DNA from 3 places in the Viridibacillus sp. NPDC096237 genome. Region 2 is predicted to be linked to each of the others. Evidence: riboswitches for the same ligand, from Rfam matches in the RefSeq annotation. Region 2 holds a riboswitch; each other region holds the start of a gene.

The links. Region 2 has a riboswitch for thiamine pyrophosphate ahead of ACQKMD_RS16445 (ABC transporter substrate-binding protein). Riboswitches for the same ligand answer to the same signal wherever they lie in the genome.
Region 1: it holds a riboswitch for thiamine pyrophosphate, as region 2 does, so the genes downstream of both, thiT (energy-coupled thiamine transporter ThiT) here and ACQKMD_RS16445 (ABC transporter substrate-binding protein) in region 2, are expected to answer to the same signal.
Region 3: it holds a riboswitch for thiamine pyrophosphate, as region 2 does, so the genes downstream of both, tenA (thiaminase II) here and ACQKMD_RS16445 (ABC transporter substrate-binding protein) in region 2, are expected to answer to the same signal.

The regions. Positions count from the first base shown of each region.
Region 1 is NZ_JBNNTI010000004.1:46,317-49,605, forward strand. Features, by position in the region: gene ACQKMD_RS04820 (tryptophan-rich sensory protein) at 1-596, shown strand, start outside; gene map (type I methionyl aminopeptidase) at 653-1,405, opposite strand; gene thiT (energy-coupled thiamine transporter ThiT) at 1,611-2,171, opposite strand; TPP riboswitch at 2,307-2,412, opposite strand; partial or broken gene ACQKMD_RS04835 (M20/M25/M40 family metallo-hydrolase) at 2,540-2,716, shown strand; gene ACQKMD_RS04840 (hypothetical protein) at 3,073-3,216, shown strand.
Region 2 is NZ_JBNNTI010000034.1:12,835-16,123, reverse strand. Features, by position in the region: gene ACQKMD_RS16450 (hypothetical protein) at 1-664, shown strand, start outside; TPP riboswitch at 1,162-1,271, shown strand; gene ACQKMD_RS16445 (ABC transporter substrate-binding protein) at 1,376-2,368, shown strand; gene ACQKMD_RS16440 (thiamine-binding protein) at 2,382-2,672, shown strand; gene ACQKMD_RS16435 (ABC transporter permease) at 2,672-3,289, shown strand, end outside.
Region 3 is NZ_JBNNTI010000010.1:85,937-89,225, reverse strand. Features, by position in the region: gene ACQKMD_RS08450 (MATE family efflux transporter) at 173-1,543, opposite strand; TPP riboswitch at 1,714-1,818, shown strand; gene tenA (thiaminase II) at 1,916-2,605, shown strand; gene thiM (hydroxyethylthiazole kinase) at 2,605-3,289, shown strand, end outside.

The DNA of each region.
Region 1 (3,289 bases), on a different contig from region 2:
CACGATATGTTTTTAGTATTTGGGGCTTTATATACATAATTTTAGCTTACTGGATTTACAAACATTGGTACAATTACCAGAGAGAGAACACGATATCTATTCAACAAACGCTGTTATTTACAGCCAGTTCATTACTTAATATTTTTTGGATTTTCCTGTGGCATTATAACTACTTCCAAATTTCAGTTATCGTAATGCTATTATTATTAGCTTGTCTAGCACTTCTATATTTCTCATATAGTAACGATGAACAAGCATGGTCAAAACGCATACCGATCTCTATTTACTTTGCTTGGATTTGCGTAGCAACAATAAAAAATATCGCTTTCGTACTAACGTATAACCATTGGAGTGGCTTAGGATTAAGTGATCCTTTATGGGCTGTTATTATGCTCACTCTAGGTACCGCTATTGCACTTCATATGCGTTTCCACTATTTCGATATTAACTTTCCTACCGTCTTCATTTGGGCTTATATTGGAGTTGCGATAAAAAATGGATTTGAGGAATTACTCGTAACGACTGCTGCCCTTTTTTTAAGTGGTGTCTTATTGGCAGGAATATTATTTATAAAAAAACAAAAGCCTTCTAAATAACTGTATAACAAAAAGGCCTTCCTTGATGAAATTTCAAGGGAGGCCTTTTCAATATTTTAATCTAATTTAGTTGTAATAATCGGTTCACCATCTGTTACGATGATTGTATGTTCATATTGTGCAACTAGTGATTTATCAGGCGTTATAAATGTCCAACCATCACCTGACTCAACGATGTGTTCTGCTTTTTGTGAGATGAACGGTTCAACAGCTAAAACCATTCCTTCTTTTAAAATTGTACGATCCCATGCATCAAAATAGTTCAATACATGTTGTGGATCTTCATGAAGTGAACGCCCAATGCCATGCCCAGTTAAGTTCATAATAACCGCTAAGCCATTTGCTTTCGCTTCACGTTCTACAGCTTTACCGATTTGATTTAAACGGGCACCTGGTTTTACTTTCGTCATCGCACGATCAAATGCACTTTCTGCAACTTGGCAAAGTTTATCGATTTCTGGATAAGATCCACCACCTACAACAAATGACACACCTGTATCTGCAAAGTAGCCATCAACATGACCTGAAACATCGATATTAATAAGGTCTCCCTCTTTTAATGTAAGGTTCCCTGGAATGCCGTGTGCAACTTGTTCGTTCACACTTATACATGTATATCCCGGAAAATCATATTCACTTTTAGGTCCTGAAACGGCTCCATTTTCTTCAAATAAACGGCCACCAATTTCATCTAATTCTTTTGTTGTAATTCCTGGCTTTGTTGCAGCCTTCATCGTTTCACGGATTTGGGCCATTACACGTCCAGCTTTTTTCAATGCTGCAATTTCCTCTTGAGTTATAGCTATCATTTTATACGATCCCTTCTTCTCATATGTCTACTCTCTACTATAACACTTTTTTCGCAAAATGAAGAACATGAAATTCGAGTATCTCTCCATTTCAAATGTCTATATATTTAGAAAAGTTTCGTTTAGTTCTTATATTAATATATGAAATTTTGTTACTGAAAGTACTAAAAGAGGACTCCATCTATAAGGAATCCTCTTTTTTGTATCAATTTTTTTGTTGTAATAAACGAGGTGCTGAAGTAAATAATAATACCGCTACAACGGCTGTTAGTATAGTAGCTGGCAACATATACGTACCATTATAAATTATAGAATACAAATAAACATTTTGATCACCTGCATATTTACTAAAGAATACAACCCCTGCTGTAGTATGTGCCACATATCTCAATAACCCTCCAAGAGTAGTACCTAGTACAATATACAAAGTGATTTCTTTTTTGTTTAATTGCTTACTTGCCGCAAACACTAGATGTCTCACAACACCAGCTAAACCGACTACAGTAAATGCTATAAAATAATCGATAAATCCTTGAACAGGTGTAAAAATTGAGGCACCCATCGACACTTGCAATAAACCAACTAAAAATCCCGTAATCAAACCACCTGATACACCCCAACGAAATGCCATTAATACAATCGGTACCATAACAAGACTTATAGAACCACCTTGAGCCCATAGCTTAAATGACAACTGATCCAAAATTAAACCGATTGTAGCAAAAATTGCAATCTCGATTAAAAACAATAATCTCTTTTTATTCACAATAAACATCCTCCCGTAGTTCTGATGTAGAACACACAAGACCTAAAACGTATCTCATTTGTAAATGAGCTCTAGATAGTAAAACTTTCGGCAACAAAAAAACGACATCAGGACAGGTCCTGACATCGGTTATATGTCGATTTCTATCCACATTCCTACGCAAGCATTAACTTACAGGTTCAAAGGGTTAGAACTTTGGGTTCACTCTCAGCCGACCATTTCGGCTCCCCTTGTGGTAAATACATCATTTAATTGTAATTATCGAACTCCCCTATTGTACTCAAACGATTCTTATTTTTCAATAGATTACTCTAAAATGTTAAAGAACTCTCTGCCAAAAACAAATATAATTTCCCACTGTAGATGATGACCTTTTATACGGGCGTGGAGCTACTGATATGAAAGCCGGAGTTGCGGCGGCGATGATAGTCAGCTTTGTTGAGCTATCTAAATCAGCTGATAAGCTGCCTAGACGCCTTCAACTCCATCTGGTGACAGACGAAGAAACTGGAGGTGAAAATACATTAGGATGGCTTAACTCCTAATGGGGATAATGGCCAATTTGTTATTTATGGTGAACCGACACGTCTGCAAATTGGATTACAAGCAAAAGGCATTTTACAATTCGAACTTTAATTCAAAAGTAAAGCATCACAATGGTAGTCGCACTTTGGATGGGATAAATGCTATTTTACAAGCCATGCACTTCCACTCAAAACTGCTAGAATCACCAATAAAAATGCCCGTATTGCTTTTTATGACTCTCCATCGATTAATTTGGCTACAATACAAGCAGAAGAACGTTTTAATATCGTCCCAGATCCGTGCAATGTACGTTACGATTTCCGATGCGTGGACAATTAGCAGAAGGTATTCTAAAAGATATTAAAAAAATTTCTCGATGACGAAACAATCCAAGTTGAAATCATTATTCACAGTATTGCTCCTTGCAGTTACAACAAATGCTGAAGTTTGTGACAAGAAGGCCATGCTAGTTGGACAAACGGCTCTACTGATACTAGATTTTATGCAGCAGATGGCGTAGCAGCAATCAAATTCGGACCAGACGGAGCAGATTGGCATGGTCCTTCTGAATATATCAGTATTTCATCTATATA
Region 2 (3,289 bases):
GGGTGATGGCTTAATTGATACAATTCTTCTTACTGGTGAGAAAACCGCAGGAAGTCCATATTTGAAGAATATTACCCTTGTGATTTTTAATGAAAAAACAAATTTTTACGAACAAATTCCATTGAAAGAAAATGCGGGTTATAACCCCACCATATCGCTCGGGGATTATACAGGAGATCATGTAGATGACATATTGGTAGTCATAGATTCAGGCGGAAGTGGTGGCATAATATTTGCGTATATATTTACATATGTGAATGGACAAATGAGCCAAGTATTTGACTCGGAAGCATATAATGAACTTTCAAAATACGAAGTTAATTATCTGGATCATTACAAAGTGAGCGTTACTAGCTCCTATCCAAAGAAAAAATATATCTTAGATTTAACGTATAAAGGAAAAGAATATTTGTCTGAAATTTATAATATAGATGGTACCCTTAAAGAACCAATTCAAGGCTGGGTTGATCCGATTGGCGGACTCTATCCTATTGATTATGCTAGAGATGGCAACTACGAATTTTTGGCTTATCAAGAAATCGCGGGTAGATACCATGCCGACGGATTAGGATATGTGGAAACTGTATTGAAATGGAATGGACATGAATTCGTTCCAGATCGCCAAACCGTATCGATTTTCGGTGAAGATTTGCTGGCGAAGTAATTGGTATTTATGTTAATACATCTTCATCTATTAATAAAACAAATAGTAATTTTGAGAGTACAGAAGACGTGAATATTCTGCTAAATAACAATGGAGTGAGTTAGTGCAACAATCACTCGAGTTAGTACAACAATGAAGCAAGATAACGCAACAATCACCAGAATTAACGCAACAATCACCTCAAATAGCGCAACAATCCACTAATCCATAGCCATCACTTCCAAATAAATATTGGAAACTTTTGTTTTTTTGATATTAGAGAGTACAGAAGACGTGAATATTCTGCTAAATAACAATGGAGTGAGTTAGCGCAACAATCACTCGAGTTAGTGCAACAATCAAGCAAGATAGCGCAACAATCACCAGAATTAACGCAACAATCACCTCAAATAGCGCAACAATCCACCAATCCACCAATTCACAGCCATCACTTCCAAATAAATATTGGATTCTTTTGTTTTTTTGATATAATAGGTGAGAAAGTTAAGTTCATATGTGCAAGAATGTGGGGGGGCTGGTGTTGCCAGCTGAGAATGTATCCGATAGATGCTGACCCTTAGAACCTGATCTGGTTAACACCAGCGGAGGGAACATCAGCTAAAATCTTGAGTATCATTGTATTTTAGAATGTATGTTAACGTCCGGAATAGTTCCGGGCGTTTTTCTTTTTGCATGGAACTTGTCAAAATAATATAGATGGAGGCAAGGGAAATGAAAAAATGTATGTTGCTCATTGTAGCATTATTGGCTTTAATAGGTTGCCAATCAAATGAGTCAAAAGGAAATGAAAAAGATTCAAAAAATGCATTAACAAAAGTAACTGTAGTTTTAGATTGGACACCAAATACAAATCATACAGGGTTGTATGTAGCGCAAGAACAAGATTTTTTTAAAGAGCAAGGATTAGATGTAGAAATAATTCAACCAGGTGAAACAGGAGCAGCTCAACTAATAGCTTCAGGTAAAGCCGAATTCGGTATTTCAGCGCAAGAATCGATTACACAAGCAAGAGTTCAAGGAGTTCCACTGGTGTCAATCGCAGCGATTATTCAGCATAATACATCTGGGTTCGCATCCCCGATAGACAAAAATATTAAATCACCAAAAGATTTTGAAGGTAAAACTTACGGTGGATGGGGTTCCCCAATCGAAAAGGCAGTGCTCGATTCTCTTATGAAAATCGAAAAAGCAGATAGTAAGAAGCTAGACATTATTAATGCTGGAGATGCTGACTTCTTTACAATGGTCAAAAAAGATGTAGATTTTGCATGGATTTACTACGCATGGACAGGTGTTGAAGCGGAACTGCGTGGAGAAAAATTAAATATGCTCTACTTAACAGACTATAGTGACAAACTAGATTACTACACTCCGGTCCTAACAACTAACGAAAAAATGATACAGAGCAATCCAGAAACGGTGAAAGCATTCACTAAAGCAACTTCGAAAGGATATGAATTTGCTATAAAAGATCCAGAAGCCGCTGCTGATATCTTACTAAAAGAGGCCCCAGAATTAGATGCAGAACTAGTTAAGGAGAGCCAAAAATGGCTAGCTGACAAATATCAAGATGATGCAAAACAATGGGGAGAGCAGAAGCTTGAAATTTGGGAGAACTATGCAAAATGGATGAGTGAAAATAACGTATTAGAAGGAAAATTCGATCCTGAAAAAGCGTTCACAAACGAATTTTTACCACAATAAGGAGGAGAAAGAAATGGCTAATTCATTAATCAGTGTACAAATCATTCCAAAAACAAAAACATACGAGGATGTTATTCCTTTTGTAGATGCAGCGATCAAAATTATCGACGATGCTGGTGTGAACTATGAAGTACATCCACTTGAAACAACAATGGAAGGTGAACTTTCTGAACTACTAGAAATTATCCAAAAAATGAACGAAAAAATGATCGAACTTGGTAGCGTAAATGTTATTACACAAGTGAAAATACTTTATCAACCAACGGGTATCACACTTGGGACTTTAACGGAGAAATACAAATAATGAAATGGATTCGTGAAAAAGGAGGAGCGATTTTTCTGCTCCTTTTCATTTTATGTTGTTGGGAACTAGTAGTTAGATTAAAAGAAGTTCCGGGCTGGTTGCTACCTGCTCCGACAGCTATTTTTTCTGAAGCAGTCAAAGCGATCCCTACATTTTCAACTGATATTTTTGCTACAACTCAGTTAGCGATTTTAGGACTTACAATTGGAAGCTTTGTAGGGTTTATCATAGCGGTATCTCTACATATGTTGCCGAAAGTTCAAAAGCTTGTATATCCGTTACTTATTCTATCGCAAAATATTCCAATCATTGTTTTAGCACCTCTTCTAATTATTTGGTTCGGCTTTGGTTTATTGCCAAAACTGATCATTATAGGTTTAGTCTGCTTTTTCCCAATAGTTGTAGCTGCCTTAGATGGCTTTAAAAATACAGCTCCAGAGCTCAAATACTATATGGAAATGGCTGGAGCATCGAAAAGCCAATTATTTTGGAAGCTAGAATTACCACATTCACTTCCTACATTATTTTCTGGGCTGAAAATCGCAGCGACTTATAGTGTCATGGGGGCAGTTATATCTGAATGGTTAGGTGCCAAAAAGGGGATTGGTGTATACATG
Region 3 (3,289 bases), on a different contig from region 2:
TATACTTACAACTGTACAATCTTGTGTGGACTTTTATTCTAATTGTAATATTAACTCTCTAACTTCTTAATTGGCGCTAACCCCTCTCATCAAAAATCCATAAAAAAAGCGCTAGCATCAATATGCTAACGTCTTTTCTCTCACTACAAACTATATACAATATCCAATCAAACTATTTCGTTTTGTCAGGTGAAACGAGAGCATATCTTTCCCAACGGCGACTTTTCCATCTAAAGAAAACTAGGATAGCTCGGAACCATTCATCTGCCGCAATTGCTAACCACACGCCTACTAAACCCATATCTAATTGGAATACAAACAAATAACCAAGTGGTAAGCTCATACAAACCATCGAGAAAAAACCGATGACTAACGGATATTTAGCGTCACCTGATGCTCGTAACGAGTTAATAATTGTAATATTAAATGTGCGCCCTGTTTCTAGCAAAATGCTGCACACTAACACTGCCGCACCTATTTTGATAACCTCTGGATTATCAGTAAAGAGACGCATTAATGGATAGCGGAAAATAACGACTACTGCGACCATCACTATTGTAAATAATATCGCCCATTTCAAACTAATCCACAATTGTTTATAAGCCGCATCCTTTTCATTAGCGCCAACATAACGACCAACCATTATTGCGGTACCCGTTCCAATCGCTATGGCAAATAAATAGGTGAACATTGAAATATTATACGCATATTGCCGAGCTGCTAGTGACTCTGTTCCTAAATACGTCACATAATATAAGAAGACAATTTGACAGCCTTGGTACATCACCTGCTCAAATGCAGAGGGAAGACCAATTTGCAAAATCTTACTGATATATTCTTTTGATAATGACACGTAGTATTGCAATTTAATACGTACATCTAGTGCTTGATACAATAACCAAAAGAATACTAATAGAGCCAAAATACGACTGACAACTGATGAAATGGCCGCACCTTGCACACCTAGTTCAGGAAAGCCCAATTTACCAAAGATTAAAACATAGTTCCCTATCACGTGAAAGATATTCATTCCAAGTGACACATACATCGTCTGTTTCGTCCAACCATGCACGCGAATAATCGCTGCTAATGAATTAATGATTGCTTGTAGGAAAATAGCTCCTCCAACAATAAATAAATATTTACTAGCATACTCAAGAACATCACCTTGTAAATTCATTGCAATCATAATATTTTTTGAGAAAATAACAAAAGCGACACTCATTATTAGGCCAATAACTAAATTCAACGAAACAGCTAATGCTGTAATTTTGGATGCTTCCAAATAACGCTTAGACCCTAAATATTGAGCAACAACAATCGATGCACCATTTCCTATTACTTCTAAAATCAATATTGCTATATGAATATATTGATTAGCGGCACCGACGCCTGATACTGCATCATCTGACAATGCGCTCAACATAAATGTATCAGCGAGCCCCATCAACATAAATAGAAATACTTCTAAAAATATCGGCCATGTTAAATGAAATAAATTCAATTTCTCTTCTGGCCCCTTCGCTGTTGCAGTTACGTCCATCCGCTCACCTTACTTTCTAATTTAAAAATTGAGATAGGTTGTATCTTAACATAGAAATAAGCTCATAGCTATGTCATAATGCCATTTATTACAATCTATTTACTATGGTTAATTTACACCTTGCTAATTCCATTGTTTATGTTATATTGTTGTTGAAAACTAAATCGCTTTTTAACCACTAGGGGAGTCATATAATTGGCTGAGACGCAGAGTACTGTGGACCCTTGGAACCTGATCTGGCTCATACCAGCGGAGGGAAGTGGCGCTATCATTCTATTTTGTTTCATTGAAAATGATTGTCTGCCGCCTACTGACACAGATCAGGAGGCGGCTTTTTGTTTTCAAAATACAAAAAACTTGGGGTGCATAGAGATGACATTTTGTGAAGAAGTAAGACTAGAATGCAATGATTTATGGGAAGGTAGCTTTCATCATCCATTTGTAAAATCACTTGCGGCAGGTACATTACCACTCGATATTTTCCAATATTACGTACAACAAGATGCTTATTACTTAACCCATTTCGCAAAAGTGCAAGCACTAGGAGCCGTAAAGGCAAATGATTTACATACTACACAACGTTTTGCCAAACATGCTGAATCAACATGTATTGCAGAAATGTCACTTCATGAGCAATTTTTTACTATGTTAGAAATCACGGATGAAGAATTCGCATCATTTGAGCCAGCACCAACAGCTTACGAATATGTTTCTCATATGTATCGTACAGCAAATAACGGTGATTTAGCCGACACTCTAGCTGCACTACTTCCTTGTTACTGGCTTTACTATGAAATTGGGGAACGTCTAAAAGATTCACAACCTAATCATCCTATTTATGATAAATGGATTCAAACATATGGATCTGAATGGTTCGGAGAATTGGTAGAGGAACAAATTAATCGCATGAATGACCTTGCTAAAGATTTACCTCCTACACGCATTCAGCAGCTAAAAGAACATTTCCGTAAAAGTAGTTATTATGAATGGCACTTTTGGGAAATGGCGTGGACGAAACAACAATGGACAATTGGGCAATACGAAAAGGAGCTTACTAAATAATGTACAAAAATTATTTACTAGAAAAGCTGCGTGTTGAAAAACCGCTAATCCACAATATTGCAAATATTGTTGTTGCCAATTTCCAAGCAAATGGTCTCCTCGCACTTGGTGCTTCACCTATGATGGCGGAAGGAATTGAAGAAGTAGCTGAAATGGCTACCCTAGCGGACTGTACAGTTCTTAACATCGGTACACTTGATCAAGGAACTGTATCTTCTATCATTGAAGCGGGCAAAAGTGCCAACAAAAAGAATATTCCGGTTGTCCTTGATCCAGTTGGCGTAGGTGCTAGTGAGTTTCGTATGCAATCGGTGACAACTATTTTAAAGGAAATCAAAGTTACAGCTATTCGCTGTAATTTAGGAGAACTTGCTGCAATCGGTAATGTCGAATGGCAATCAAGAGGAGCCGATGCTGGCGAAGGGCAAATAGATGTACAACTAATTGCTAAAGAAGTTGCCAATCGAAATAACTGTATCGTTGCAGTCACTGGGGTTAAGGATACGGTAACTGATGGTCAAACGACAATTCAAATTGAAGGTGGACATGACTTTATGCCACTAATTACAGGCTCTGGGTGCTTACTTAGCGCAGTGACTGGTGCATTTCTTGCTGTTTCAAAGGGACAACATTTGCAAGCAGCCGCGAGTGCGCTATCATTTTACAAACAAGTTGGAGAAAAGG